DNA from 2 places in the Faecalibacterium sp. An192 genome. Region 1 is predicted to be linked to the other one. Evidence: a T-box and tRNA genes for the amino acid it is inferred to sense, from the RefSeq annotation. Region 1 holds a T-box; the other holds one or more tRNA genes.
What was found. A T-box is a leader RNA that pairs with one kind of tRNA and senses whether it is charged. The one in region 1 lies ahead of metG (methionine--tRNA ligase), so its partner is inferred to be a tRNA-Met.
Positions count from the first base shown of each region.

Region 2: it encodes a tRNA-Met, which carries the amino acid that the T-box ahead of metG (methionine--tRNA ligase) is inferred to sense. The anticodon was not compared.

Region 1 covers NZ_NFKB01000008.1:21,394-36,385, reverse strand. The annotation lists gene argS (arginine--tRNA ligase) at 1-838, shown strand, start outside; gene B5F27_RS16455 (hypothetical protein) at 1,496-1,714, shown strand; gene B5F27_RS04170 (hypothetical protein) at 2,255-2,749, shown strand; T-box leader at 2,889-3,150, shown strand; gene metG (methionine--tRNA ligase) at 3,258-5,252, shown strand; gene B5F27_RS04160 (DMT family transporter) at 5,270-6,220, shown strand; gene B5F27_RS04155 (TatD family hydrolase) at 6,217-7,050, shown strand; gene B5F27_RS04150 (methylenetetrahydrofolate dehydrogenase) at 7,122-7,355, shown strand; gene B5F27_RS04145 (ATP-binding cassette domain-containing protein) at 7,437-8,252, opposite strand; gene B5F27_RS04140 (ABC transporter permease) at 8,258-9,208, opposite strand; gene B5F27_RS04135 (ABC transporter substrate-binding protein) at 9,255-10,337, opposite strand; gene B5F27_RS04130 (MerR family transcriptional regulator) at 10,744-11,514, opposite strand; gene B5F27_RS04125 (MATE family efflux transporter) at 11,606-12,928, shown strand; gene B5F27_RS04120 (YfhO family protein) at 13,007-14,992, opposite strand, start outside.
Region 2 covers NZ_NFKB01000012.1:26,622-41,613, forward strand. The annotation lists gene B5F27_RS05690 (PTS transporter subunit EIIC) at 1-783, opposite strand, end outside; gene B5F27_RS05695 (hypothetical protein) at 1,683-2,282, shown strand; gene B5F27_RS05700 (DUF362 domain-containing protein) at 2,354-3,478, opposite strand; gene B5F27_RS05705 (undecaprenyl-diphosphate phosphatase) at 3,593-4,423, opposite strand; gene B5F27_RS16770 (hypothetical protein) at 4,518-4,664, opposite strand; gene B5F27_RS05710 (PH domain-containing protein) at 4,790-5,233, shown strand; gene B5F27_RS16775 (hypothetical protein) at 5,230-6,621, shown strand; gene B5F27_RS05720 (HAD family hydrolase) at 6,618-7,280, shown strand; tRNA gene B5F27_RS05725 (tRNA-Glu) at 7,625-7,696, opposite strand; tRNA gene B5F27_RS05730 (tRNA-Met) at 7,785-7,861, opposite strand; gene serS (serine--tRNA ligase) at 8,181-9,506, opposite strand; gene B5F27_RS05740 (ParB/RepB/Spo0J family partition protein) at 9,571-10,455, opposite strand; gene B5F27_RS05745 (ParA family protein) at 10,472-11,290, opposite strand; gene B5F27_RS05750 (GNAT family N-acetyltransferase) at 11,474-11,785, opposite strand; gene B5F27_RS05755 (GNAT family N-acetyltransferase) at 11,770-12,282, opposite strand; gene B5F27_RS05760 (ParB/RepB/Spo0J family partition protein) at 12,544-13,353, opposite strand; gene rsmG (16S rRNA (guanine(527)-N(7))-methyltransferase RsmG) at 13,504-14,211, opposite strand; gene mnmG (tRNA uridine-5-carboxymethylaminomethyl(34) synthesis enzyme MnmG) at 14,204-14,992, opposite strand, start outside.

The sequences.
Region 1 (14,992 bases):
CGCCCAGTACGCTGCCAAGTACGGCGCCGCCAACAAGAAAAAAACCGACGACGGCGCCGAGGAGGACAAGGACGAAGTCCTGGTCCGCGCCAACGGCATCCCCACCTACTTTGCCGCCGACATCGCCTACCACTACAACAAGCTGGCCGACCGCAACTTTGACAAGGCCATCGACGTCTGGGGCGCCGACCACCACGGCCATGTGGCCCGCATGAAGGGCGCCATGGACGCCATCGGCCTGGACGGCAGCCGTCTGGACGTGGTGCTGATGCAGATGGTCAACCTGATGCAGAACGGCCAGCCCGTCCGTATGTCCAAGCGCACCGGCAACGCCATCACCCTGACCGACCTGCTGGAGGAGGTGCCCATCGACAGCGCCCGCTTCCTCTTTAATATGCACGAGGCCGGCAGCAGCATCGACTTCGATCTGGACCAGGCCGTCAAGACCGACAACGACAACCCGGTCTACTACGTCCAGTACGCTCACGCCCGCATCTGCTCCATCCTGCGCAAGCTGGAGAGCGAGGGCGTGGAGTTCCTGGGCGCAGAGAACACCGACGCCACCCTGCTGATCGATCCCGCCGAGCTGGATCTGATCCGGATGCTGGCCGCCTTCCCCCAGGAAATCGTTATGGCCGCTGAAAAGTACGATCCCAGCCGGATCAACCGCTTTGTCATCGACCTGGCCAGCGCCTTCCACCGGTTCTACGGCAGCTGCCGCATCCAGGGCGCTGATCCCGCCCTGCAGCAGGCCCGCATCGCCCTGTGCATCGGCGTGCGCAACGTGATCCGCAACGTGCTGACCATGTTCAAGATCAACGTCCCCGACAAGATGTAAGCCCTTTCCCCGCACTTCGGGTGCGGGGATTTTTGTTTTCGGTCTGTTCACACTTTATACAACGATTTATCCATAAGCAAAATAAAAACTATACAAAATCACAAGATATTCCTTGTGGATTCTGCGAATGGACAGCAGCCACCCTTTCGGATATAATATAGCCAGAAACCAAGAAAGTACAGCAGAGGATCAAAGGTGATCCAATCCCGCTGACTTAAAAGGAGAAAGGAGCGAAGACCGATGGTTGATACGACACCCGCACAGTTCGGACAGACTGTCGGGAATTGCTGAAAAAGCGAAAAGCCGCTTACCAGTACGGGATGTTTCCCCCGCATTTAGTAAAAATCTAAGAGATTTAAAGCGAAGTCTTTAGCATATATTAAGCGATTTACGAACAGTCTGTCGAGAAAGTCCCCTGGCGATTCAAATAGATCCGCAGGAAGTGATTCATATGATGAAAGCCTTTTTACGGATACCTGTATTTGAATAGCACGGAAGGAGCTACTCCAATGATTTAAGTAGTCGTGGCCTCAAGGCAGGCGCAACCCATCAGATTGGCAAGGATGCACAGCAAATCAAGGCTGGACCTGCATTCGATCGATCAAAAGTGCCGGAAGCATAGTCGGAAGGCAGACCTCTTCCCTGTAAGGTGTCAATTTGGAGGAGACGGAAACTGAAAAAGGTGGTTCCAGTAAGAGCCGCTGTTCAGAGTCTGAATCCATCTGGAAATTGCAGTCAGGAAAAAGATCCATTGGCTTGATTGGCGGCGATGTGCCCCAACAAAGCATCCCCGGATCGAAGCAAAATGCACTGGATGCCGTAACGATTGCAAAACACCCTTCCCTGAAAGATCTGAAAACCAACAGAAGCCCTTGAGGTAATCTTTCAAAGCTGAATAATTCCCCTATCCGAACAACGGTCATTCAAATAAATCAGCACCCCCGAGAGGATGATCCCCCATGAAAATCCCTGTATGGATGCAGATATTTGAGTAACACGGAGGGAGTACTCCAATGATTTAGGTAACTTGTCCCCTGGAGTGATTCAATCGAAAGAATGTGTTTCTATGAAGATGCTTCGTAAGACGCAATCCAACGATTCGGATGAGGCTTGAAACCAATGTACTAGTTAAATCGGCGATCCCCTACCCTATCATTTCCTAAGCATAAGGAAAGGCCAACAATCTTATGAAAGGCAAGGTCAACTCCGAAAAATAGGTAAATGTGAGGCAAAGAGGCTATGACTCCGAAGAAGTAAGTATCCTGGCGGATGAGAGGCTTGCAACCGCTCTCATCCGCCAGGTTTTTTTGTTTTGTCCGGGCTTCCCCGCCCTCTGCCTTTGGCAGAGAGGCCGCATCCGAAGCTGACGCCGGCCCCCGGCCGGTCCCACAAGAGAGAAAAGGACTGAGAACAACCATGGACGAGACCATGCACTTTGATGCAGGCTTGCTGCTCGAATACCAGGAACTGCTCCAAACCACCCGGCTGATCGCCTGCTACCGGGAATTCATCCGCCTGTTCCGCTGGGTTCGCGTGGAGCTCGAAAAGAGGATGCCGGAATACAAGTTTCAGGGCAGCATCACCGAAAACGGCATGGATATCTCCTATTTCCAGTTCACCAGCCCAGAGCTCAAGGAAAAAGGCCTGAAAGCGGCGGTGGTGTTTGTCCACCGGGATTTTCAGTTTCAGGTGTGGGTTTCCGGGTTCAACCGGCGGTATCAGGCCCACTATTACGATGTGTGGAAGGATCAGCCCCTCCCCTTTGAGCTGACCAGCAGCCCCGCCCAAACCGATTATATCCTGCGCGCCCCGCTGAAGGAGCCGGCCAATCTCTCGGACGGAGGTGCCCTGCTGGACCAAATCCAAACCCTCGCCGAAAACCTGCTGCAATTCGTTGAAGCCAACCTCTGACCGGCGCCGCCAGTATAGAAATGGTTTCCGCCGGTCCGGGGCAGGGGCTCTCCCCGCCCTGCCGGAAAGGCAGATGACCCCGCCGGGGAAATCCCCTGTTGACAAACGGCCCCGCTTCTCCTATAATAGCCATGATACACAATCGGCTGTGAAGAGAAGAGTACGCGTCCAGTGATCCTTTCAGAGAGCCCGCGGCGGTGGAACCGGGCAGGCATCGGGGCGCCGAAGATGGTCTCGGAGCCGCACAGGCAAACGGATTCCCTGAGCCTGTGCCGGGTGCGCCCGTTACAGCGTCCGGCTGTACCCGCCCTTTGGGCCGGGATGCAGCATCGAGGCCGTGCCCCGCGAGGAGCCGGCGAACCAAGGTGGTACCACGGAAGTATTCTGCTCCCGTCCTTGCTGGGCAAAGGCCCCCGCGAGGACGGGAGTTTTTACTTCCTCTAATGTACACGCAGGGCCTGCACGCCGCCGGCGGGCAGGTTCCAACGGGAAAGGGAGAATCAAAACCATGTCTGAACAGAAAAAGTTCTACATCACCACCCCCATCTACTACCCCAGCGACAAGCTGCACATCGGCCACAGCTACACCACCGTGGCCTGTGACGCACTGGCCCGCTTCAAGCGGATGCAGGGGTACGATGTGATGTTCCTGACCGGCACCGATGAGCACGGCCAGAAGATCGAGGACAAGGCCGCTTCGGCCGGCATGCAGCCCAAGGAGTACGTGGACCAGATCGTGGCCACCGTCAAGGATCTGTGGAAGCTGCTGGACGTCAGCTACGACCGCTTCATCCGCACCACCGACGACTACCACATGGAGTCCTGCCAGAAGATTTTCACCAAGCTGTACGAGCAGGGTGACATCTACAAGGGCGAGTATGTGGGCCACTACTGCAAGCCCTGCGAGAGCTTCTGGACCGACAGCCAGCTGGTGGACGGCAAGTGCCCCGACTGCGGCCGTGAGGTCTACGACGCCCACGAGGAAGCCTACTTCTTCCGCACCGGCAAGTATGCCGACCGTCTGCTCAAGCTGTACGAGGAGAACCCCCAGTTCATCCAGCCCGAGAGCCGCAAGAACGAGATGATCGCCTTCATCAAGCAGGGCCTGCAGGACACCTGCGTCTCCCGTACTTCGGTCAAGTGGGGCATCCCCGTTCCCTTTGACCCCAAGCACACCATGTACGTCTGGGTGGACGCCCTGAGCAACTATATTTCGGCTCTGGGCTACGGCAACGACACCTACCATGACTACGACAAATTCTGGCCCGCAGACCTCCACATGGTGGGCAAGGAAATCCTGCGTTTCCACACCATCCTGTGGCCGGCCATGCTGATGGCTCTGGATCTGCCCCTGCCCAAGCGCGTCTTTGGCCACGGCTGGCTGCTGATGAACGGCGGTAAGATGTCCAAGTCGGTGGGCAACGTGGTGGATCCCGTCATCCTCTGCGACCGTTACGGCGTGGACGCCATCCGCTACTTCCTGCTGCGTGAGATCCCCTTCGGCAACGACGGCATGTTCACCAACGAGGCCCTGATCAACCGCATCAACAGCGATCTGGCCAACGACCTAGGCAACCTGCTCAGCCGCACCGTGGCCATGTGCGAGAAGTACTTCGGCGGCACGGTGGCCAAGTCGGTCTCCTCCGATCCTCTGGACGCCGAGCTGGAGCAGATGATCAACGCTCTGCCCGCCAAGGTGGCCGAGGACATGGACAACCTGACCATTCCCCAGGCTCTGACCGAGATCTTCGCCGTGGTCCAGCGCGCCAACAAGTATATCGACGAGACCGCCCCCTGGGCCCTGGCCAAGGACCCCGCCAACGAGGGCCGTCTGAGCTGCGTCCTGTATCACCTGTGCGAGGCCCTGCGGGTCTGCGCCATCCTGCTGAATGCTTATCTGCCCTCCACTGCACCCAAAATGATGGAGCAGCTGGGCCTGTCGGCTGACCAGCTCCAGCTGGATCAGGCCGCCTACGGTCTCCAGGAGAGCTACACCGTCCACAAGGGCGATCCCCTGTTCCCCCGCATCGACGTAGCCAAGGAAATCGCCCACCTGAAGGCAGAGGACGAGAAGCGCAAGGCTGAGGCCGAAGCCGCCCAGAAGGCCAAGGAAGCCAAGGAGGCAGCCGCCGCCAAGGCCGACCAGCCTGCCGCCGCCATCGAGCACGAGGCCGAGATCGACTTCGACGACTTCTGCAAGGTGGAGATGCGTGTGGCTGAGATCCGGGCCTGCGAGACCATCAAGGAGAGCAAGAAGCTGCTGCACCTGACCGTCTTTGACGGCGAGCGGGAGCGCTGCATCCTCTCGGGCATCGCCAAGTGGTACAGCCCCGAGGACCTGATCGGCAAGAAGGTGGGCATTGTGGCCAACCTGGCTCCCCGTCCCATGATGAAGGGCAAGTATGTCAGCGAGGGCATGATCGTGGCAGCCGATACCGCCGACGGCGGCTGCACCATCGCCTTCTACCCCGATGAAGCTCCCGCCGGCAGCCGCATCCACTAAGAGGAGGGCCCATCTTGCTGACTGACAAAACCTCACGCACTGCCAAGCTGGACGCACTGTTCGCCACACCGGTCTTTGCTGTGATCTTTGCCTTCCTCTGCAACTGTTTCTGGGGCTCGGCCTTCCCCTTCATCAAGATGGGGTACCGGCTCTTCGCCATCGACTCCGCCGACACTGCCTCCATCCTCTGCTTTGCAGGGGTGCGGTTCATGCTGGGCAGCCTGCTGGTTCTGCTGGCCGGCGCCCTGTTGGAAGGGCGTCTGCCCTCCCTGCCCAAGGGCAAGGTTCTGGCTGAGTGCTGTGCTCTGGGCCTGTGGCAAACCACCACCCAGTACGCTTTCTACTATGCAGCCGTGGCCCTGCTGACCGGCGCCTTCGGCGGCATCCTCAACAGCACCCAGAGCTTTCTGGGCGTGATTCTGGCCCATTTCCTCTACCAGTCCGACCGGATGACCCCCGCCAAGGCGGCGGGCTGTGCCGTGGGCTTTGCCGGCGTGCTGGTGGCCACCATCGGCAACCACGGCAGCGGCAGCGGCTGGGGCATCTTCCGCATGATGGCCGCCACCGTGATTTTCACCGTCTCGGGCCCCTGGAACAAGTCGGTCACCAAGAAGGCCGACAGCTTTATGGTCTGCTTCCTCAACCTGGGCGTGGGCGGTCTGGCCCTGCTGGTGCTGGGCCTGGCCATGGGCGGCTCCCTCCATCCCCAGAGCCCCATGGGCGTCCCGGTGCTGCTGTATCTTGCCTTCGTGTCGGGGGCCGGGTACGTGCTGTGGGCCCTGCTGATGAAGAACAACCCCGTCAGCCGGATCAGCGTCTTTGGTCTGGTGAACCCGGTGGTGAACGTCCTGCTGTCCGCCCTGCTGAACGGCGAGCCCCTGTTTGAGTGGCAGTATCTGGCCGCTCTGGTGCTGGTCTGCGTGGGCATCTGGCTGGTCAACCGCAAGGGAAAGGAGGCCAGGGCATGAGCGTTTATCCCTCTGCCGGGCCCATCTTTGACACCCACGCACACTATTCCTCCGGCGCCTTCAACGCCGACCGGTACGACCTGATGGACAGCCTGCCCGCCAAAGGCGTGGTGGGGATCTGTGAACAGGCCACCCACTCGGGGGACGCCCCCCGGTGCCTGGAACTGGCCCACCGCTACCCCTGGGTTTACGCTGCCATCGGCATCCACCCTGAAAGCCTTCTGCCCGCCGACCGCTGCGGCGATCAGCCCCCCGCCCCCACCATTTCGGTCTACGGCGGGGACTGGGCTGCGGAAATGCGGGCCCTGGCCCCCTACTACGACGACCCCAAGGTGGTAGCCGTGGGCGAATGCGGCCTGGACTACCACTGGCCGGTGCCCAAAGACGCCCAGCTGGCCCTCTTTGAGGCGGAAATCCGTCTGGCTCTGGAGCTGAACAAGCCCATTGTGGTCCACGACCGGGAGGCTCACGCCGACGTCTACGCCCTGCTGAAAAAGTACCAGCCCAAGGGAATCCTCCACTGCTATTCCGGCAGCGCCGAGGACGCCCTCTGGCTGGTGAAGCAGGGCATCCGGATCGGTCTGGGCGGAGCGGCTACCTTCCGGGGGGCCAAGCGGGCCGCCAAGGTCATCGGCGCCCTGCCGCTGGACGCCCTCCTGCTGGAAACCGACTGCCCCTACATGGCTCCCGAGCCGGTCCGGGGCACCCGGTGCGACAGCTCCCTCATCGCCTATGTGGGCGACTATATCGCCCAGCGCAAGGGGGTTGCCCCCGAGGAGGTCTTTGCCCGGACCGCCGCCAACGCCCGCCAGGTCTTTGGCCTGGACTGAAACCCACTGACCCGCGGCCGGCCCGCCGGCTGCTGATGTATTTCATTGTCAGAAACAAAGGAGATTGTCTTATGAAAGCTCGTATTCCGCAGCATCGCGAATTCATCATCAACTTCCCCGACAGCGTCGATCAGGCCAAGGCCAGCGAAGGCTGGGCCAAGCTGACCCAGATCGTCGAGGACTACAAGAAGGCCCACAACGGCGCTTCGGTCTACGCTCCCACCTTCATCGAGGACTGTGAGCCCGAGGTCAAGAAGCTCCAGGAGGAGTACGGCTTCGAGTACACCATCGAGTACGTGAAGTAAGCTGTCCAAACAAAAATTCCCCGGCGAATGATCCGCCCGCTTTTCTGCGGGGGCACTCGCCGGGGAATTTTGTTTCTGTATTTACTGCTTTTCCACCTTGCTCAGCAGGATGCGGTCGTTGTCCAGCTCCTCGCCGGCGCTCTGGCGGAAGCGTTCCAGCAGGTCATCCACCGTCATCTTGCTGCGCTCCTCGCCCTGAACGTCAAAGACAATCCGTCCGCCGTTCATCATCAGGGTGCGGTTGCCCAGCTCCAGGGCCTGGTGCATATTGTGGGTCACCATCAGGCAGGTGATCTGCTTTTCGGCCACAATGCTGCGGGTCATTTCCAGGACCTTGTCGGCGGTGGCCGGGTCCAAGGCCGCCGTGTGTTCGTCCAGCAGCAGCAGCTTAGGGGTCACCAGGGTGGCCATCAGCAGGGTCAGGGCCTGGCGCTGGCCGCCCGACAAAAGGCCCACCGGCTGTTTCATCCGGTCTTCCAGGCCCATCCCCAGCAGGGACAGCCGCTCCCGGAAGAACTCCTTATCCTTGCGGGAGATGCGGGAAAAATAGGCCCGCTGGGCGGTGCCCGCCCGCAGATAGGCCAGGGCCAGGTTTTCCTCGATGGTCATGTTGGGGGCGGTGCCCTTGAGGGGGTCCTGGAACAGGTGGCCGATCACTTTGCTGCGCCGGAACTCGGGGGTGAAGGTGATGTCCTCCCCGCCCAGGAGAATGCAGCCCTCGTCGGCGATGAACCCGCCGGTGATGGCGTTGAACAGGGTGGATTTGCCGGCGCCGTTGGAGCCCACGATGGTGGCGAAATCGCCTTTTTCCAGGGCCAGATCCACGCCGGCCAGGGCGACTTTTTCGTTGACGGTGCCCGGGTTAAAGGTTTTCCGGACACCCTTCATTTCCAGCATCCGCATCAGACTGCCTCCTTTTTGCCGTGGGTCTGGGCGTGACGGACCCGGGCCTCCTGTTTGCGCTTTTCAAAGGCGATCTTCTGGCGGATGGCGGGCATCGAGATGGCCACCGCCACGATCAGGGCGGACACCAGTTTCATGGCTGCGGCGGGGACGTTGAACCGCAGGGCTACCGCCACGATAAAGCGGTACAGGCAGCTGCCAAAGACCACGCCCAGCACCCGGCAGACCATGGTCCGCTTGCCCAGCAGGGTCTCGCCGATGATCAGCGAAGCCAGGGCGATGGTCACCATGCCGGTGCCCACATTGATGTCACAGCTCTTCTGGTACTGGGCCAGCAGGGCGCCCGACAAGGCGGTCAGGCTGCCCGAAATGCACAGGCCCACCATGATGGTGTAGGACGGGTCGATGCTGGAAGCCCGAACCATGGCGGAATTGTCGCCGGTGGCCCGGATGGACAGGCCCAGCCGGGTGCCCAGGAACCAGATCATCAGGGCGCAGGCGACGGCAATCACGATCGCCGCCAGCAGCAGCTGATACCAGCCGCCCGCAAAGGCCAGCGCCCCTTTGGCGAGGGAAAAGACCGTGTCCACCTTCACCAGGCTCATGTTGGACGAGAAGCCCATCACCGCCAGGTTGATGGTGTACAGGCCGGTGTTGACGATGATGCCGGCCATGATGCTCTCCACCCCCAGCTTGGTTTGGAGAAAGGCTGTGATGAAGCCGGACAGCACCCCGGCCGCCATGGCGGCAAAGAGGGCCAGGAAGGGGTGTCCGGTGACGGCCACCTGGCAGCAGACGGCGCAGCCCAGTGTGAAGCAGCCGTCGGTGGACAGGTCCGCGATGTTCAGGATGGAATAGCTCAGAAACAGCGCCAGAGCCACCAGAGCGTAAATACAGCCCAGTTCCAGCGCTGACTGCAGGACGTTGACGGAAAAAATACTAGCCAGCATGTTTGCTCAAAACTCCCTCACTCAGATTCCCGGCACAGAGGCCGGATCAGGCAAACTCCTCAGCGGTGGTGATCTCCTCCACGCTGGTGCAGTAGGGCTCAAAGGCGGCCTTGACGGCCTCCACATCCAGGCCCAGGGCCTCGCAGGTCTCGGTGTTGAGGGTGGCGGTGCCGTTGTCAAAGGTGCGGTAAGGCATCTCCGCGATGCTCTTGCCGTCGCACAGCAGCTCCACCACCATGTCGGCGGTGGCCTCGCCCAGCTGGACGTAATCCACGCCGTAGCCCATGAATGCGCCGTTCAGCGCGAAGCTGTCTGCACCGGTGTAGTGCTGGATGCCCGCCTCGATCATGGTCTCATAGATGGCCAGCTCGGCGGTCATGATGGTGTTGTCGGTGGGGGTGAACACCACCTTCACCCCGCTGGCGGCCAGGGCTTCCACAGCCATCTGGACCTCGGCGGTGTTGGTGCCGTTCTTTTCGATGTAGGAGATGCCGTTGGCGTCGCAGAACGCCTTGGCGTCGGCGATGGCCTGGGTGGAGGAATCCTGGCCCAGGTCATACAGCAGGCCAATCTGGGTGATATCGGGGTTGACCGCCAGGATCAGGTTCATGATGGCGTTGGTGTCCAGGGCGTCGGAGGTGCCGGTGATGTTGTCCAGCCCGTCAAAGCCGGCGCCCACCGGGTCGGTGACGGCCGAGTAGATGACGGGGATATCGGTGTCCTCCACGGCGGCCAGCATGGTGGTGGCCGAGGGAGTGGCCACCGCCACGATCACGTCCACGTCGTCTGCCACCAGGTCGGCGCCGATCTGGTTCAGGTTGGACTGGTCCGCCTGGGCGTTGGAGTAGTAGTCCGCATAGTTGAAGGTCACGCCGCGCTCCGCGCCCACTGCATCCAGCCGGGCCTCCAGAGAGGCCACAATCTGATTCAGGGAGGCGTCATCCACATAGTTGACAATGCCCACCTTGTACACGTCGCCCGAAGCGGCGGCCGAAGAAGTCCCTGCGGCTGCAGAGGACCCGCTGGAGGATGCGCCGCAGCCGGTCAGGGCCAGGGCGGACAGGGCAGCGGTGGAATAGACGGCGGCCTGGAGGAAGCTGCGGCGGGAAATCATCTTGCTGTGTTTCATGGTATAAGCTCCTTTCGTGGGTGAAGGCTGGGAGCGGTATACAAAAGGCCCGCTCCGCCTTGTCTGCGGAACGGGCCTCTTAAAACAAAACGACCCGTCCCTGTGTTCGACCACAAGGACAGGATCGGTTAAAACGATTCTGCGGTGCCACCTTGCTTGCTCTGCTTCCATGCAGAGCCTCTCACGGGGAGCCAACACTCCCCTGCCCTGTAACGGGAGACACCCGTCCTAAGCTACTGGGGTTCATCGCCCGTTCGCCCGGCCCTCGGCGACCCATAACTTCTGTCGTGCACCACCCGTTCCCATCATTCCGGGCTCTCTGAAGGAGCACCAACCAGAGTCTCTTTCGCCTCATCGGTTTGATTGCATTATACACTTTAACGGCGTAAAGTCAAGATACAAATTTTTACCTGTGATCAATTTCAGTTGAGTTCTCTTCACATATGCGCATCCGAATGGACCGGGGCGCCTCCTGGGCGGCGGCCAAATCGTCGAATTCCACCAGGGCGCGGTCTTCCAGCTGCCAGCCATGGGCCGCCGCTTCTTCCCGCAGCAGCTTCCGGCGGCTGTCCAGCCACTCCCAGCACACCGGCCCGCTGGTGGTCTCATACAGGCACAGATAGTCGCCCGCCTCCACTCGGATGGGGCCGTCTTTCTGTTTCTGATAGAGAAAGCGCCTCTCTTCCTCGGCACACATCCCGGTGCCAGGGCCGTCGGTCAGGTAATTGACGATGATATTGCTTCCCCGCTCCATCTCCTCATGGGTCATCAGGACGGCCATCCGCTCCTCCGGCCGGTAAAGGCGCTGGGGGCCCTTGTCGCACCACGCGAGAAAATCCCGGTTGGTGGTCTGGAGGGATTCCAGCAGCGCCCGGCGGGATTCCAGCTGGGCGATTCGCCGGTCCAGCTCCTCCCGCTGGGCGGTGAAAATCTGGTCCAGCCGCTCCAAATCCCCCTCCCCCAGATACTCCCGGATCACCTGCAGCGGCACCCCCAGATCCCGCAGGGTGATGATGAGGGCCAGACGGTCCAGCTGGAAGGGCGTATAAAACCGATAGCCTTTTTCGTTCACATAGGCCGGGCAGAACAGCCCGATTTCATCGTAGTAGTGCAGAGTCTTTTTGTTGACCCCGGCCAGGGCGGCAAAAGCCGCCGCCTGCAGATAGCTCTCTTTCATATTTCCCCCTTGACTGTCCAGCTGCTGGATAGTTTATGATAGGCTCAGGATATCAGAAATCCCCACATTTTGCAACCGGAGGGAATCCATTATGTCTGCTGCATCCAACCGCGATCTTCTGGCCGGGCCGGTACGTCCTGCCCTGCTTCGCTTTGCCGGGCCGGTGATCCTAACCATGTTGGCCACCCAGCTCTACACGGTGGCCGACACCATGATCATCGGCCTGTGTCTGGACGCCAACGCCCTGGCCGCCGTCTCCAATGCCTCCACCGCCCTGATGGTCTTTATGTTTATTTCCGGCGGAATGGAACTGGGCGGCGGCCTGCTGCTGGCCGCCCGGCGGCCCACCTCATCCCCCGACCAGCTGTCGGCCATCATCTACAATCTGCTGTTCATTGACGGGGTCATCGGCCTGCTCCTGACCGCCGCCGGCCTGGGCAGCGCCGAATGGCTTCTGAGGCTGATCCACACCCCCGCCGAGATTCTGCCTCAGGCGGCGGCCTACATCCGCTTTTATATGGCGGGCATGCCCTTCCTGATGATTTACGACCTGTCCAAACAGCTCATCATGGGCTGCGGCAACTCCAAAACGCCGCTGTTTGCGGTGCTGGGCACCTCGGTATTGAACGTCCTGCTGGACCTGGCTCTGGTGGGGCCCTTCGGGGTGGTGGGCGCCGCCGGGGCCACCGCCTTTTCCCAGGTGGTGGGTTGCGTGTTCATCCTGTGGTATCTCCGGCGCACCCTGCTGACGGGGCCTTTCCGCTTTTCCATGCTGGAACGCCAGTACTGCTGGGATGTATTCCGCCTGTCCGCCCCCAACGCCATCCAGCAGGCCAGCGGGCCGGTCAGCAGCATGGTCAAACAGAGCCTGCTGGGCGGCATCGGCGTGGCCGCCATCGCCGGCTTCTCCTGCGCCAGCAAGATGTCCACCCTGCTGCTGATGCCGGTCTTTGGCTTCACCCAGGCCCTGGTCTTTTTCATCGCCCAGAACACCGCCGCCCACCAGGACGACCGGGTTCAGGACGGCGTGCGTCAGGCCCGGGGCATGATGCTGGTCTATGCCCTGGCGGTCTCGGTCAGCTGCATCCTGCTGGCCCGGCCGCTGCTGCGGCTCTTCACCAACGATCTGGACGCCATCGGCTACGGCGCCCTGCTCCTCAGCCGCCAGTCCATCGTCTATACCTTCACCGCCATGAAACACCTGCAGGAGGCCAGCCTCCGGGGCCGCCAGCAGATGGGTCTGTATCTGGCCTCCAACATCGGCGGCACCGCCTCCGACCTGGTGGCCTGCGTCCTGCTGGTGCCGGCGCTGGGGTACAGCGGCTTCTACATGGCATCTTTCTTCAGCGCACCCTTCGGCTTCCTGCTGGCCACCGTCCTCCTTCGGGTTGGCTCCAGGCGCGCCGCCGGGTAACCCGCTGCCTCCCTATAAAAACAGGCGGCCTCCTGCATTTTGCCGCAGGGGGCCGCCCGTTTGTTTTGTGAAAGGAAATCAGTGCTTGCGGCTCTTTCTCCGCTCCCAGAAGAACCAGCCGGTATAAATCAGCCAGACGGGAATGGCAATCAGCGTCACCGTCCGGCTCAGGGACAGCCCGGCCGGCGAATAGACAAAGTCGATATTGCTCCACCCGGCGGGGCAGAGAACCGCCATCATCCCGTTGTCCACCCGAAGGATTTCAGCCTCCTGGCCGTTGACGTAGGCAGTAAAGCCGTCGTCGTAGGGCACCGAGAAGAACACCAGATTCTCCCGATCCAGCTGGATTTCGGCGCTGAAGCCGGAATTGGTCATCACGAAATCGCTGCAGGCTGTCTCCCGCCGTTCGGCCACGTCCTGGACGTACCGCTCATAGGAGAAGTCGGTCAGAACGTAATCGGTGGCCGGGGTCAGGTACTGGCCGTATTTTTCGATGTCCTCCTCCGACAGGGCGATGGCCCGCAGCAGCAGGCCGCAGGCGTCCTGGGTAGTCATCTCGTCCAGAATATCCTGATTGACGTAGTAGTCGTAGGTGAAGCCCATGGGCAGATAGTTGTCGTTTTCATAGACCGCCATGCCCGAGACGGTGTCCCAGTAGGTCCAGCCCTGGCCCACGGCCTCCTCAAAGTTGGCCCGCTGGTCCTCCGGCATCACCGTAAACCGGACGCTCAGCAGCCCCCGCAGGGCGTAGTAATAGACGTCGGGGTTGCTGCGGACATCCCGGGTGAAGCCCAGGGAGGAGTAAAAGCTGAGGATGCTGGGGGCCACCGTACTGTCAAAGAACTGCAGGCAGCTCTTGTCCATCCAAAGGCCCAGATTGTCGTGGGCGTTGTAGGTGTCCACCCGCCAGTCCCCCTCAGGGAAGGCCTCCTGCAGGTCTAGAGAGGCCTGATACTGGTCCACCAGGTCGCTGTCGTAGGTCCACTGGCCAAACTTGCCGATGCCGATATGGACGCACCCGAACACGCAGCTGAAGGCCAGCACGGCGGCCAGCATCCGCTGGCGGAACCGGCCCTCGTGGGCCCGGTCCTGCACCACCCAGCGGTAAATCACCAGACCCACCAGGCCAAAGCCCAGGACTGCAAGGTACTGGTCGGGGTTTTCCAGTACGCCGATGCTCCATCCGTCTTCCCCGTTGTTCACCGGCACCAGGGCGAAGGCCAGGGTGGCCATCATCAGCCAGGCAATGACCCCGATGGGGCGTTCCAGGTCGGTGTCGGGGTCCTCCCAGGCGTTGATGGTCATGGCCGCCAGAATCAGCACCGGCATATAGTACCACCGGGCGTAGTAGCTGGCGTTGAAGGCATAGAAAGCGCTGTTCAGCACCGGCACCAGGGCAAAAATAGCGCAGACCGCCACAATCCGCTTCCGGCTGTCTCCCTGCCGCGCCCGCCAGTAGGCCAGCACACCCGCTAGGCTGCACAGGGGCAGGTAGGCGGTCATGCTGGTCCATTTGATGGTTCCCTCCGACCAGATGGAGACGATATAGGGCGAGTCGGGGGGCAGCAGCCAGCTGAACAGGATGGCGAAATACTGCTGCACCTTGGAATAGGTCAAAAAGCCCCAGCCCGAGGACACGTCGGTGGTGCGGGGGTTCTGCATCAGAGACAGGAAGGCCGGCCACACCAGCAGGCATCCCATGGCCACGCCCAGCAGGCTCTCAAAGGCCAGGGTGGCGAACAGCCGGGGGGTCAGCTTGATTTCCCCGGTGGTCACCTTGCAGACAAAATAGATGATGAGGAACACCACCTGCCCCACAAAGAAAAAGTAGTTGTTCAGCAGGTTGATGGCCACAAAGAAGGCGAACAGCCCATGTCTGCGGTTGTAGATGCACTCATCCAGGGCCCAGAGCATCCAGGGGAACAGGGCCAGCACATCAATGAAGTGGTTGAAAAAGATGTTGTAGATGCCAAACCCGGAGAAGGTGTACAGGCAGGCGCCCAGCACCGCGTAATCCAGGTTTTTCACGTAGCGGCGAAGGTAGAGATAGGCGCCGCCGCCCGC
Region 2 (14,992 bases), on a different contig from region 1:
ATAGACCCGTTCCCCCACCGTCAGCGTGCCGCCCAGGGAGCTGAACTGAAAGGGCATATACACCAGATGATGGAGGCCGGTGGGAATCAGAATCCGTTCCAGAAAGCCATACAGAAACAGGCCGGTATCCCCTGCCGCCGCAATCCAGCCGGTGAGGCCGTCCACGGCGTTTTGGATCGGGGGCCAGACAAAGCAGGACGCCAGGCCCAGCGCCGCCGCGGCACCGCCGATGCACAGGAACGACCACCGCACCCCGCCATAGATGCGCAGCGGCGTGGGACGGAAGGTCTTACCGCAGGTGCGGTTATAAATCCAGCCGGTCAGGAAGCCCAGCAGAATCCCGCCGGTGACCCCCATATCCACCGTCTGGATGCCCAGTACCACGGCTTGTCCGGTGCCGTACAGGCCCAGGTTGGGGTCTGCGGCAGCCAGCTGGCCCAGCTGTTCCAGGGTGGTATGGCCTGCGGTCAAGAAAATCAAATACGAAAGCAGGGCAATCATGGCGGCCTGCTGTTTATCCTTCCGGGCCAGGAAGGAAGCAATCCCAACGCAGAACACCACGCTGAGATTCTGCACAATCACCATCATGGCATCGTAGGCCAGATTGCCCACGAAGGCCAACGGTTCCCATTTCAAGATGGGGATAAAGGTTCCCAGTCCGGCCGAGGCCAGCAAGGCGCCCACGGCCAGAACCACGCCCGCCACCGGCAGGTAACCCAGAGCCGACAGCATCGCCGTTGAGAATTCCTCCAGCGTGCACAGCATCCGCTCTTTTGGCTTCATCCCTGCATCGCTCCTTTTCTCACAGTTTCCCGCGGGCGCCGGGCCCGGATTCTGCCTTGCAGAGCCCTGCTTTTTGCAGGCCGGGACAGCGTTTTCCCCCGCTATGAGCTCATTATACAAACCCCTCCAACCCTTGTCAATCGCCAACAAGTTGCATAAAGTGCAATATATTTGCACTTTATTCTCCTTCCGCTTTCCGCTTTTTCGAGAAAAAGCTTGGCAAAAAGCTTTACTGGGTACCATACAGTTTCCGGGTCTCCCAAAGTTCCGCGGAGCCGTTACGCTTAGGCTCGCTCGCTACGTTTGTGCCTGCGGCACGGTACGATGCAAACCCCGACATGGCCTGTTTATCCCAAGTTTCAGCGGCGTTCTGTACCGGTATGCCCCCAAAATTGATCAAAGACAAAATCCTCACTCCGTTTGGGGCGGGGATTTGTGCTTTACGGGCTTTTCTGTGGATCACGAATTAAGTCTGGAAAAGTTTGTATCGTACCGTGCCGCAGGCAACGGCAGCGACCACACCCGGTGGATGAAACAGGGAGCAGGGGCCGCGGTCTGAATTTTCAAGCATCATGCTTGATGCGCAGAAAATTCAGGGCACCGCAAGATGGAGCTTTTCTGCGGGTCAGAAAATCAGGCTATGAGGTAGTTTGCATCGTACCGTGCCGCAGGCACAAACGTAACAAAAGAGCCGGAGCGTAAAGGCCCCGCGGAACCGTCGGAGACCCGGAAACTTAATGGTACCCAGTGAAAGTCTTTTGCCTACTTTTCTTCCAGAAAAGTAGGGCAGAAAAGTAGGGCCGTTGACAAGGAGAAGCAGGGACAGTATACTGATAATAGAATCCGAGTGATGATAAAAGGACTGCCGCCTCAGGGCGCAAAAAGGAGGTCTTTTTGATATGAAACACAGTCATTTGTTCCGCACCTGCGCTGCAGGATGCTGCGGAATTTTCCTTCTCTCGCTGGTACTGGCAGGCTGTACCCCGTCTGCCAGCAGCAGCTCGTCCTCTTCTTCCTCCCAGGCTCTGAGCGAGGCTCCCACCTCCCAGGCAGTGCCTTCCGGCGAGGATGACACGGCCCCCGCGCCCGTGGTGGACGGCAGCGAAAACGGCTTCAACGGCATCAGCGATCCCGCCGACGCCTTCGCCGGCAGCCTGGGCTGGGGCCCCGGCACCGCAGGCACCTCTCTGAAATCGGTGGCCGCCGCCGCATCCATGATGGAATGGGCCGACGAGAACGCCGCCGCCAACCGCAGCAGCGATGCGCTGAACGACAGCCTGTCCCAGTGGTTTGATTCGCTGGAACAGGTGGACCAGGAGAACTTCGCCGAGGCCTGGCCCCTGATTGAGGAATCCGCCCAGCGGATTCTGGACGACCCCAAGGCCGTTCAGGGCGAACTGTCCGACGCCGGCGTCCAGGAGACGCCCTCCTGCTCCGAGGAAGACTGGTCCGCAGTGGCGGGCGTCCTCAACGCCATCGTCCCCGCACCCCAGCAGTAAAACCGGAAATCAAAAGGCCGCAGCCTTCCACAGGCTGCGGCCTTTGTTGTTGAAAAGTCAGGTGCGCAGGATCAAATTTTCTTCAGGACGTAAGCCCGCTGGCCCAGACCGATCTTTTCGGCCTGCTCCAGGGTTGCCTTCCACTCGATGTTGGGGTTGGAATCCTTGAAGTTGTCGTGGTAGCAGTTCCAGCCGGGACGGGCCAGGTTCTGGCCCAGCTGGCTGTTGGCAATGGGAGTTGCCGCCAGGCAGGCGTCGGCGCAGGCCTGATCCAGAGCCACCGGGTCAAAGGATGCGAACATGCCGATATCCGGCAGGATGGGTGCGTCGTTCTCGCCGTGGCAGTCGCAGTTGGGGCTGATGTCCTGCACCAGGCTGATGTGGAAGCAGGGACGGCCGGCGCAGACGGCGGCGGCGTATTCGGCCATCTTGCGGTCCAGATCCTCGTTGGCGCTGCTGTCCTTGGAATAGACGGCGTCAAAGCTGCATGCGCCGATGCAGCGGCCGCAGCCCTTGCACAGATCGTAGTCGATGACGGCCTTGTTCTCTGCATCGTAGTGGATGGCGTCCGAGCCGCACTCCTTGGCGCAGCGGTGGCAGCCGCGGCACAGTTCCCGCTGGACCGCCGGAGCGCCCGAAGAATGCTGTTCCATCTTGCCGGCGCGGCTGCCGCAGCCCATGCCGATGTTCTTGATGGCGCCGCCGAAGCCGGTGGACTCATGGCCCTTGAAGTGGGTCAGGCTGATGAAGATATCGGCGTCCATGATGGCGCGGCCGATCTTGGCGGTCTTGCAGAACTCGCCGTTGGGCACCGGGACTTCCACCTCGTCGGTGCCCCGCAGGCCGTCGCCGATCAGCACCTGGCAGCCGGTGGTCATGGGCCAGAAGCCATTCATCTGGGCGCAGGTCAGGTGCTCCAGGGCGTTCTTGCGGCTGCCCGGATACAGGGTGTTGCAGTCGGTCAGGAAGGGCATGCCGCCCTGTTCCTTGCACAGGTCGGCCACCACCTTGGCGTAATTGGGCCGCAGAAAAGCCAGGTTGCCCAGCTCGCCAAAGTGCATCTTGATGGCCACAAAGCGGCCGTCCATCTCAATGTTGCGGATGCCCGCCGCCAGGCACAGGCGGCGGAGTTTCTCGGTCAGGCTGGTGCCCACCGGGCACCGGAAATCAGTATAGTATACAGCAGAACCTTCCATGTTGTTTGTCCTCCTTTGGGGCCGGGCGGGCAGCCCGCCCAAGATTCTCTCTTATGGGAAAGTATACCACAAACCCGCAGGTCAGGAAAGACAAACCGGGGATTCTCTGCCCGCTCAGCCGAAGGCGCTGACGGCGGCCACCGCCAGCACCACCACGCCCAGCGCGATGCGGTAGACGCCAAAGAACTTGAAGTCATGGCTCTTGACGTAGGACATCAGGAACCGGATGGCCACCATACTCACCACAAAGGCGGACAGGCAGCCGGTGACCATGATGGCGATTTCGGTGCTGGTCATGGTCTGGCCTTCCAGCACAAACTTCACCACCTTGAGCAGGGATGCGCCGGCCATCACCGGGATGGCCAGATAGAAGGTGAACTCAGCCACCGCAGCCCGGGACAGGCCCAGCAGCAGGCCGCCCACGATGGTGGCGCCGCTGCGGGAGGTGCCGGGGATGATGGCCAGGGTCTGCCACAGGCCGATGATGAGGGCCTCGCGGTAGCTGATCTGATCCAGGCGGGTGACCCGGGCGGCTGCGCCGCGGTTTTCCACCAGGATGAACAGGACGCCGTACAGAATCAGCATGGCGGCCACCGTGATATAATTATAGAACTTGGCCTCCATCCAGTCGTCCAGCGGGCTGATGACCAGCACCGGCAGGGTGGCCACCACCACCTTGAACCACAGGCTCCAGACCGGGGCCTTGGAGGTAATGCGGCCATGGCGCAGGCCAAAGGGCCACAGTTTGCCCCAGAACAGGACCACCACCGCCAGAATGGCGCCCAGCTGGATCACCACCCGGAACATGGACATAAACGCATCGCTGGCGTCAAACTGGATCAGCTGTTCCACCAGAATCATATGTCCCGTGGACGAGATGGGCAGCCATTCGGTGACGCCCTCCACGATGCCCATCAGCAGGGCCTTGATGATTTCAATCAACATAGAAATTTCCTCCCTGTGCGCCATCACACGCGCACGTTCTCACATTGATTCTTTCAGTATACCATACTATGAGCCTGCCTGCACCCCTAACCCCCTACTTTTCTGGAAGAAAATTCGGGCTTTCCTGCGTCTTAAAGCCAAAGCGGGGCTGCCGGCGGTCCTGCTTTTGTTCTGCGGGGCGGATGGTTTTGGTCCCCGGTTTTTGCGAAAAAGAAGGGTTCCGGCCGGTTTTCCCTTCCATCGTTGACGCTCCCAGCCAATCCGGATATAATAGGGGCGGAACGCAGGACGGCCCGCCGGGCCGCAACGTTCCGTTATAAAAGCATCACACATTCCCTTTTGTAGCGTCAGAAAGGAGGCCGCGCCATGGAACAGCTCTTCGATCTCGCTGGCTCTGCGTCTACACCTACCCCTCGAGGCAGGGCGGTCCTCTGTGTCTGGGCGGCGCTGCCCGGCCTGATTGCAGCGCCCTTCCTGTTCTGGCAGGGGCTGGGATGGGGCTTTGGTTTCTGCGCTTTGTGGTGTGGGGTGGTGTTCGGGGTGTGGGTCCGGTCCTGCAGCCTGGTGGCCACTTTGGATGATTGTACCCTGACCCTCTACATGGGGGTAGCCTTCCCGGTGGAGCGGGTCATCCCCCGAAACAGCATCACCTCCACCCTGATTTTCCGCACCCCGCTGCTGCGGCTGGCGGGGGCCTGTGTCCTGGTGATCTTCACCCCCGGCATGTGGGCCATTCTGCCCGGCATCCCCCTGCAGGAGGCCGACGCCATCGGGGAAGCCCTGCTGGCCGGCGGGGAGGACGTCCTATGACCGGCACCGGGCCGCGGCGCTATCACCCCTTCTTTGCCCTGCGCTTTCTGCGCCACACCCTCCTGCTCTATCTGGTGCCCCTGGTACAGGTTTTCTTTGCCCAGGAATGGGAGGTCCTCCGGACGGCGCTGGCGCAGGATCTGGTCCTGTTCTGCCTGCTGGCTCTGGTGAGCTATGTGATGCTGCGGGCCTCCAGCTGGGAGCTGGATCAGGACGGGGTGCTTCGCCTGCACTGGAATCTGATTTTTTCCTTTGAGCGGACCATCCAGGCCAGCCAGCTGGCCGCCATCCAGATGGAACGGCCGGTGATCTACCGGCTGGGCGGAGCCAGCCGGGTGACCCTTTACCCCACCCTTTTGCCCAAAAACCAGGCGGTGACCCTCTGCCTCACCCGCAAAGACGCCCAGATGCTGGCCGACCGTTTGATGCCTGCCCCCGCCGAGGAATACTATCATCCCGCCGGCGGCGAGCGGCTGGCCCTGGCCCTGCTGGGCGCCAACAGCCTGTCCACCCTGTTTCTGGTCTGGGTGGCCCTGCGGCAGGGAGACAACGCCGCCGAGGAGATTGCGCTGGAACAGCTGGATCACGCTGTGACCTGGGCGGCCCACTGGCTGCCCGCCGGCCTGGCCTGGGCCCTGACCCTCTGGACGGTTCTCTTTGGCCTGAGCCTGCTGCGCAGTTTCAGCCATACCGTCCGATACGCGGTCTGGCGGGGCAGCGGGGTGCTGGCCAGCCGGGGCGGGCTCCTGCTGCGGGTGGAACGCCGGTTCCGGATGGACCAGCTCACCTGTGCCGAGGTGCGGCTGTCCCCTGTGGCGCGGCTGCTGCGGTGCTATCCCGTCTATCTCACCGCCGGATGCTACAACGCCGACGATCCCCTCTTTGTCTACCGGGCCGGCCAGGAAGAACTGGTGCGGCGGCTTCTGCCCAGCTTCCGGCTGCCCCCCAACCGGCGGGCCTCGCTGGCTCAGGTGCGGGGCCGCAGCCTGGCCCTGATTGCCCCTGCCGGCGGCTGTCTGGGGTTCTGTGTGCTGCTGCTTCTGGTGGCCTCCTGGGCTCTGCCTGCCGCCGTCCCGCTGCTGGCTCTGCCGGCCGCAGGCTGCGGGCTCTGGTTCCTGTTCCAGGTGGAGGGAATGTTCCGGGAGGGAGCCTGGCCCACCGACGGCCGTCTCACCTTTCTGCGGCAGCGCCGGATGTCCCTGCACTGTGTCTGCATCTTTTCTCCGGTGGTGTGCCTCCGCATCTCCCAGACGCCCTGGGCGGTGGTGCGGGGCCGCGCCAACCTCACCTTTGCTTATCCCGGCCGCTTCCATGAGCGGGTGCGCAGCATCCCGCTGGCCGACGCCCGTGCCTGTGCGGCCTTTTTTGAAAGGAAGGATTTTTCATGATTAATACCATCCTCTTTGACCTGGACGGCACCCTGCTGAACACCATCGACGACCTGGCCGATGCCGGAAACTGGGTCTGCGAACAAAACCACTGGCCCACCTTCACGGTGGAGCAGTACAAGCACATGGTGGGCAACGGCATCCCCAAACTGGTGGAGCGGTTCTCCCCGGAGGACTGCCGCACACCCCAGCAGCTGGCCGCCACCCTGGCCCAGTTCACCGCCCGGTACGATGCCCACAAGGAGGACAAAACCGCCCCCTATCCCGGCATCCCCCAGCTGCTGGCCGCCCTCAAGGCGGAAGGCATCCGCACCGCTGTCTTTTCCAACAAGGCGGACACCCTCTGCGGCGGCATCATCGACCACTACTTTGGGCACGATGTCTTTCTGGCGGTGCGGGGCAGCCGCCCCGGCGTGCCGGTCAAGCCCGACCCCACCGGGGTCTACAGCCTGATGGAACAGCTGGGCGCAGCCAAAGCCTCCACCCTCTTTGTGGGTGACAGCAACGTGGACATCGCCACCGGCCACAATGCCGGTCTGGTGACCCTGGGCGCCGTCTGGGGCTTCCGCGGGGCCGAAGAACTGCAGGCCGCCGGCGCGGATGTGCTGGTGTATAAACCGGAGGAAATTCTGGATTATCTGCACCAGACCAACCAGTAACCCTACATAGAACGCAAAAAGCACCCCGGCTGTCCAAGCTGAGGTGCTTTTGTTTGTGGGATGCGGGGTACAAGATGGACGCGGGCGGAGATGTCCCACATGGCCGTATGACCTGTACGGGAATACCCGCGGGCCGCCCTGTTCCAGCGCCGGCCTCCCTGTTTCGTCCACCGGACGCGGTCGGCGGCGCTGTCTCGTACGGCTATATGACCCGTACGGGAATACCCGCGGGCTAAAATTGATCCACTGGATCAATTTTGCGGCCTGCGGGCCGCCGCCCTGTTCGATTCCACGTACGGCTAGCATAAAAAAGCTCCCCAGCCTAAGCTGGGGAGCTTTTTATATGACCCGTACGGGAATCGAACCCATGTTACAGCCGTGAAAGGGCCGTGTCTTAACCGCTTGACCAACGGGCCTTAGAAACACAGAGCTTCGCTAAAATCTCCGACATCCTCGTCCACTATTGCAGACGACGTCCCCCTTATTTTAGCGAAACTCTGTAAATGGTAGCGGTAACTGGATTTGAACCGGTGACACTTCGGGTATGAACCGAATGCTCTAGCCAACTGAGCTATACCGCCATATTCATCTTTGCGCTCCCGCGGAACGCTCCATTATTATAACCAATCCTTCGCAATTTGTCAACAGGTATTTTGAAAAAAGTACACTTTTTTCCCACAAGTCCTGACAGGCCGCCGTTTCTCCCTTTAGCATGGCCCATCCGGCGCGGTTTTATACCGGCCGGCTGCCCCTCCAAGCCAGTCCCTTCCCCCGCCCCGGGGCCACGATCCCAGCTTTTCCCATCCGGCCGGCGTGACCGGCCCAGCAAAAAAACCGCCCCCGGTCCCGCTGTGGGGCCGAGGGCGGCTGAAAACGCTTTCTAAGGTTTTGCGGGGGTGATTACTTGTGGTTGGGGACCATCACCTCAAGGCCGCCCATGTAGGGCTGCAGGACCTTGGGAATGGTGACCGAGCCGTCGGCCTGGAGATGGTTCTCCAGGAAGGCGATCAGCATACGGGGAGGAGCCACGCAGGTGTTGTTCAGGGTGTGGGCCAGGTAGCTCTTGCCGTCGGCGCCCTTGACGCGGATGTGCAGGCGGCGGGCCTGGGCGTCGCCCAGGTTGGAGCAGCTGCACACCTCGAAGTACTTCTGCTGGCGGGGGCTCCATGCCTCGATGTCGCAGCTCTTGACCTTCAGGTCGGCCAGGTCGCCCGAGCAGCAGACCAGCTGACGGACGGGAATCTCCATGTTCTGGAACAGCTCCACCGAGTAGCGCCACAGCTTCTCATACCAGTCGTTGCTCTCCTCAGGACGGCAGACCACGATCATCTCCTGCTTCTCGAACTGGTGGATGCGGTAGATGCCGCGCTCCTCGATGCCGTGGGCGCCCTTCTCCTTGCGGAAGCAGGGGCTGTAGCTGGTGAGGGTCAGGGGCAGCTTGGCCTCATCGATGGTCTGGTCAATGAACCGGCCGATCATGGTGTGCTCGGAGGTACCGATCAGGTACAGGTCCTCGCCCTCGATCTTGTACATCATGGCATCCATCTCGGGGAAGGACATGACGCCCTGCACCACGTTGCCGTGCATCATGAAGGGAGGAATCACATAGGTGAAGCCCTTGCTGATCATGAAGTCGCGGGCGTAGGCCAGAACGGCTTCGTGCAGCCGGGCGATGTTGCCCAGCAGGTAGTAGAAGCCGTTGCCGGCCACACGGCCGGCGGCGTCCATATCGATGCCGTCAAAGCTCTCCATGATCTCGGTGTGGTACGGGATGGGGAAATCCGGCACCACCGGCTCGCCGAACCGCTGCGCCTCCACGTTGTGGGTGTCATCGGGGCCGATGGGCACGCTGGGGTCGATCATGTTGGGGATGGTGTACATGATCTCCTGGATGCGGGCGGCCATCTGGTCCTTCTCGGTGTCCAGGGCAGCCAGCTGCTCGGCGTCGGCCTTGACGGCGGCGTTGTTGGCGTCGATCTGGGCCTGCAGCTCCGCCTTCTTGGCCTCGTCGGTGCACTTCTTCAGCTGACCGAACAGGGGGCCGTTGGCCTTGCTCAGCTTGTTCCGCTGGGCCTTCAGGTTCTCGGCTTCCTGCAGGCACTTGCGGTACTTGCCGTCCAGCTCGATGACCTCGTCCACCAGGGGCAGCTTCGCATCCTGGAACTTCTTGCGGATGTTCTCTTTGACTGCGTCCGGATTCTCACGGACAAATTTGATGTCAAGCATTTCGATTTCTCCTTTATATCACTCAGGCTTCCCACAAAAACAATCGCACCGGAGCGCCGGGGTTTTACACCCCGCTCCCCTGCTGTTCGTAATGGCCCAGCAGGTTGGCAAACGCCCGCAGCTGATCGTCCGAGTAGAAATGTACCGTCAGGCTTCCTCTGCCGTCCTTATAGGCCACCGACACCTCATTGCCCAGGGTCTGGCGGAGGCTCTCCTCCACTTCCACCGGCAGGGCCGGACGGGGCGCCGGTTCCGGGGCCGCCGCCTCTTTGGCCTCCTTGGCCAGACGGCGGCACAGTTCCTCGGCCTGGCGGACGTTCAGGTTGTGCTCTGCAATGAGCTGGGCCGCCTGAACCTGCAGCTCGGGGCTGGGCAGGCCCAGAATGGCCTTGGCGTGGCCCGCCGTCAGCTTGCCGGCTTTCAAAAGTTCCAGGGCCTCCGGGGGCAGATTCAGCAGGCGCAGGCTGTTGGCCAGAGCGCTGCGGCTCTTGCCCAGCCGGCGGGCTGCCTGTTCCTGGGTCAGCTCACACCGGTCCATCAGTTCCCGGATGCCGCAGGCCTCTTCGATGGGGTCCAGGTCCTCCCGCTGGAGGTTCTCGATCAGGGCCAGCTCCATGGCCTCCTGATCCGACACGTCCAGGATGATGACCGGCACCTCGGTCAGGCCCGCCAGCCGGCAGGCACGCCACCGGCGCTCGCCCGCCACAATCCGGTACCCGCCCATGGACTGGGGCCGCACCGCAATGGGCTGCAGCAGGCCATGCTGGCTGATGCTGTCGGCCAGCTCGGACAGGCTCTCCTCCGGGAAGGTTTTGCGGGGCTGGCCGGGGTCCGGCTCAATCTCCCGCAGGGGGACGGTGCGCACCCCGCCGTCTGATTCCAGGCTGGGGGCTGCGTCCTCAAACAGACTCTCCAATCCGCGGCCCAGGCCGCCTCTTCCTCTTGGCATCTGTCACCCTCCCCTCTCAAGCCGTTTCCGGCTTGGCTGCTTTGGCGCGACGGCGGCGGGGCTGGGGGTCCCGCGGGCGGTTGCGCTTGACGAATTCAATGGCCAAATCCATATAGGCCTCGCTGCCCTTGCCCTTGGGTTCGTAGTAGTTGATGGGCTGGCCGTAGCTGGGGGCCTCCGAAATGCGGATGGCCCGGGGAATGGTGGTCTGGTAGACCTTGTCCCCGAAATACTTCTGGACCTGTTCCACCACCTGCAGGGTCAGGTTGTACCGGCCCGCGTACATGGTGAACACCACGCCCTCAATGTCCAGGTAGTTGTTGTACTTGCGGCGAACGGTCTTGAGGGTGCTGATCAGCTCGCTCAGACCTTCCAGGGCGTAGTACTCGCACTGGATGGGAATCAGGACGCTGTCGCAGGCGCACAGGCCGTTGAGGGTCAGCAGGTCCAGGCTGGGGGGGCAGTCGATGAAGATGAAGTCATAGTCCTGCTGGATGGGAGCCAGGGCCTTGCGCAGGCGGCTCTCCCGGTTGGGCAGATCGATGAGCTCCAGGGCGGCGCCCGCCAGACGGGTGTTGGAGGGCAGCACGTCGGCCCGGAAGGATGTCTTGCGGATGGCGTCCCTGGGCTCGGCGTCGCCGATCAGCAGCTCATAGGTGCCGGTCTCGACGCTCCGCTTGGAGATGCCGTAGCCGGTGGTGGCGTTGCCCTGGGGGTCCAGGTCCACAATCAGGACCTTCTTGCCCAGGGCGGCCACGCAGGCCGAAAGATTGACGGCGGTGGTGGTCTTGCCCACACCGCCCTTCTGATTTGCCACTGCTATGATCTTACCCACGAACCGGAATCCTCCCTCTCATGCAATGTTCCACGTGGAACATTTCTCAGTCTTGTTACGCACTCTATTATAATCCATTCGCAGGGGAACGTCAAATGATTCACGCCGGGAATGGGGCAAAAACCGGTAAAATTTGGGTCTGAAAAAGGCCCCCGGTTTCGGCGGGGGCCTTCTCTGCCCTTTTCAGCGGCCCAGCCGGCAGGCGGCGTGGTCCTTCTCCCATCCGTCCACCAGGACGTCGGCCTCCTCGGGATGGCGCTCAAACCAGTCCCGGGCATAGGAACAGGTGACGCGGGCCCTGCGGCCGGTGGACCGCAAAGCGTCGGCGGCCCGCTTGACCAGCTGGCCGGCCACCCCCTGTCCCCGCAGGGACGGGTCCACCCAGGTGTGGTCAATGACCACCGTCTCCGGCCCGCAGTCCGGGAAGGTAATCTCCCCCAGAACCTGGTCCTTCTCCACCGCTGTAATCCGGTTGCTGATCACTCTGTATTCCATTTGTCCAGCCTCCCTGTTTCTTCTATTTCCCGCACAAGGTAGAAGGACCGGCGGCCCTCCTCCTCAAACGTTTCCTGGATGGCGAAGCCGTTCTTTTCCAGCACCCGCACCGAGGCGGGGTTGTCGGCGTACACAAAAGCCCCCACCCGTTTCAGGCCGAACCGGGGCCCGGCATCGGCCAGGAACTGTTCCAGCGCCCGGCTGGCCACCCCCTGCCCCCAGCGGTCCTTTTCAAAGATGCAATAGCTGACCATGGCGTCGGGGTCGGGCTCGGCGTGGATGCAGTAACACCAGATATCCCCCACATAGACGCCGTCGGCCCAGACCGTCCGGCCATAGCTGTCCGCGCCGGGAGCCAGGGACCGGCGGTAGTCCTCCAGGGCCTGCTCCACCGTCTGGCTGCGCTGGGGAATCCGGGCCTGAATCTCCGGGTCCCGGGTGCGGGCAAAGTAGATGCGGACCTCCTGTTGGGTCCGGGGACGCAGTTCCAGTTCCATGGGTGATCCCCTCCTTTTCCTCCATGATACCAGACCCGCGCCCGCCGCGCAAGATGTTCCACGTGGAACCTTTTCCCACAAAAAGGCCCCCGCCCCAGACCGGAGGGCGGTCTGTGCGGGGGCCCTGAAATGGGAACCGGTTTGCGGGCCGGAGGCCTGTCCACGCCGCCCGGCCGGCGCAGGAGCGGACCGGCCGTCCGGCCCATCCCCCGCCCTGCGGCGGGGCTTGTCCGGCGGCGGAGCCGGGGGGCTTGTCCGGGTTTATTTGCCGGGACCGGGGCCGGTGGGAATCCGGACGGTGTACTCGATGTAGCCGTCCCCCTCCTCCCGTCGGGCGGTGGCGGGGACGCCGTTGTCGGTCATCAGCCGGATGGCGTGGTCGATGGTGTTGACAAAGATCCGCACGTCCCGCACCATGGGCAGGCGGCGTGGTTTCTGGGCGGGGGTGTCGGTCTCCTGCAGCAGCTGTTCCACATAGCGGTCGGCGGCCCGGGCATTCATCCGGCGGCGGCTGATGGTGATGAGGGCCTCGCTTCGGCGGTTCTCGGGCAGCCGCAGCACCGCCCGGGCGTGGCGCTCGGTGAGGTGATTTTCCAGGATGAACTGCTGCTGGTCGGCGGTGAGCTGAAGCAGCCGCAGTTTGTTGGCCAGGGTGGGCTGGGCCATCCCCAGCCGCTTGGCGGCCTCGGCCTGGGTGCAGCCCCAGAGGGCCAGCACGTCCTGCAGGCCCCGGGCCTGCTCAAAGGGGTTCAGGTCGGCCCGCTGGATGTTTTCCAACAGGCTCAGGGCGGCGGTCTGGTCGTCCTGATAGTCCCGCAGGATGGCGGGCACCCGGTCCATGCCGGCCAGCTTGCAGGCCCGCAGCCGCCGCTCCCCTGCGATCAGCTCGTACCGGTCGGGGCCCAGGCGGCGGACCGTCACCGGCTGCAGCAGCCCATTCTCCCGGATGCTGGCCGCCAGCCCCGCCAGCTCCTCCTGGTCAAAGACGCGGCGGGCCTGATACGGCGAGGGCTCGATCTGCTCCACCGGCAGCGCCACCACCTTCCCCACCGGTTTTCTGCGGTCAAACACGGCTTGTCCTCCTTCCCGTGAAGTCCCATCCCGGGCGCAAACAAAAAGCGCCCCCGTGGGAAACTCTTCCAGTTCAAGAGTACCACAGAAGCGCTGCGCTTTCCAGAAAAATCGTTCGCCGCCGTTCGAGGCGAGCTGAGATATTCCGCCTTATTTCAGGGGCGCTTTCGCAATTTTTCCGCCGTTTCTGGGATATACGGTCGGAGTCTGCGAAATTTTTTCCACCAGCACCAGGCTGCGGGCGTCCCCGCCCGGAAGATGGAAGGCCCGGGTCTCCCGGTACTTGCCTCCCAGCTTGCGGATGGCCCCCTGGGCGGCCTCCAGCTCCTCGGCAGCGGAGGCCCCCTTCATGGCCAGGAAGTGTCCCCCCACCTTGGCCAGGGGCAGGCAGTATTCGGCCAGCACCGGCAGGGCGGCCACCGCCCGGGCCGACACCAGGTCGAACTGTTCCCGCCAGCTCTTGCGGGCGGCCTCCTCGGCCCGCTCCTTGGCAAAGCTGACCCCCGTCAGACCCAGGGTCTCGCAGGCGTACCGGAGGAAGTCCACCCGCTTGCCGGTGGGCTCCATCAGGGTCAGGTCCAGGTGGGGCTTGTAGATCTTGGTGACGATGCCGGGGAACCCGGCCCCCGCCCCCACGTCCACCATCTTCCCCGCCACCTCGGGCTGGCAGGCAAACAGCAGGCTGTCCAGGAAGTGCTTGTCCTCGATGCCCTCGGGGTCGGTGATGGCGGTCAGGTTGACCTTCTGGTTGTAGCTCACCAGCAGCTCGGCGTACTGGTCCAGCTGGTCCAGCTGGGTGCCGGTGAGGGCGATGTTCCACGTGGAACACTTTTCCGCAAGGCGGTTTTTATCAATCATGGGAGGCCTCCTTCTTCTGGGCCGCAGCCAGCGCGATGCTCAGCTGGGCAAGGTCGGACGGGGACACGCCGGGGATGCGCCCCGCCTGTCCCAGGCTGCGGGGCCGGATCTTGTTGAGCTTTTCCCGGGCTTCCAGGGTCAGGCCGGTGAGGCCCTCGTACTGGAAGCCGGCCGGGATGAGAGTCTTTTCCCGCCGAGCCATGTCCCGGATCATCCGGTCCTGGCGGGCAATGTAGCCGGCGTACTTGATCTCGGTTTCGATCCGCTCGGCCAGCATGGGGGTAACCCCCTCCCCCCAGCCGATGACCTGGGCCATTAGGCTGTAGTTGATTTCGGGACGGCGGAGCAGTTCATCCGCCAGACCGCCCTGCTGGGCGGGGGTCAGGCCGGCAGCCTCCATGGCCGCCTGGAGGGGCGCGGTCTTGACGTGGGTTTCGTGGAGGCGGGCCCGCTCGGCTTCCAGCACCCGCCGGGTTTCCTCGTACCGGGCCCACCGCTCATCCGACACCAGGCCGTATTCCCGGCCGATGGGGGTCAGGCGGGTGTCGGCGTTGTCCTGCCGGAGGGTCAGCCGGTATTCGCTGCGGCTGGTCATCATCCGGTAGGGGTCCATGACCCCCTTGGTCACCAGGTCGTCCACCAGGGTGCCCAAGTAACTGGTCTGACGGGGCAGCACCAGCTGTTCTTTTCCCAGGGCGCGGCGGGCGGCGTTGAGGCCGGCCAGCAGGCCCTGGGCCGCCGCCTCCTCATAACCGGAGGTGCCGTTGAACTGGCCCGCGCC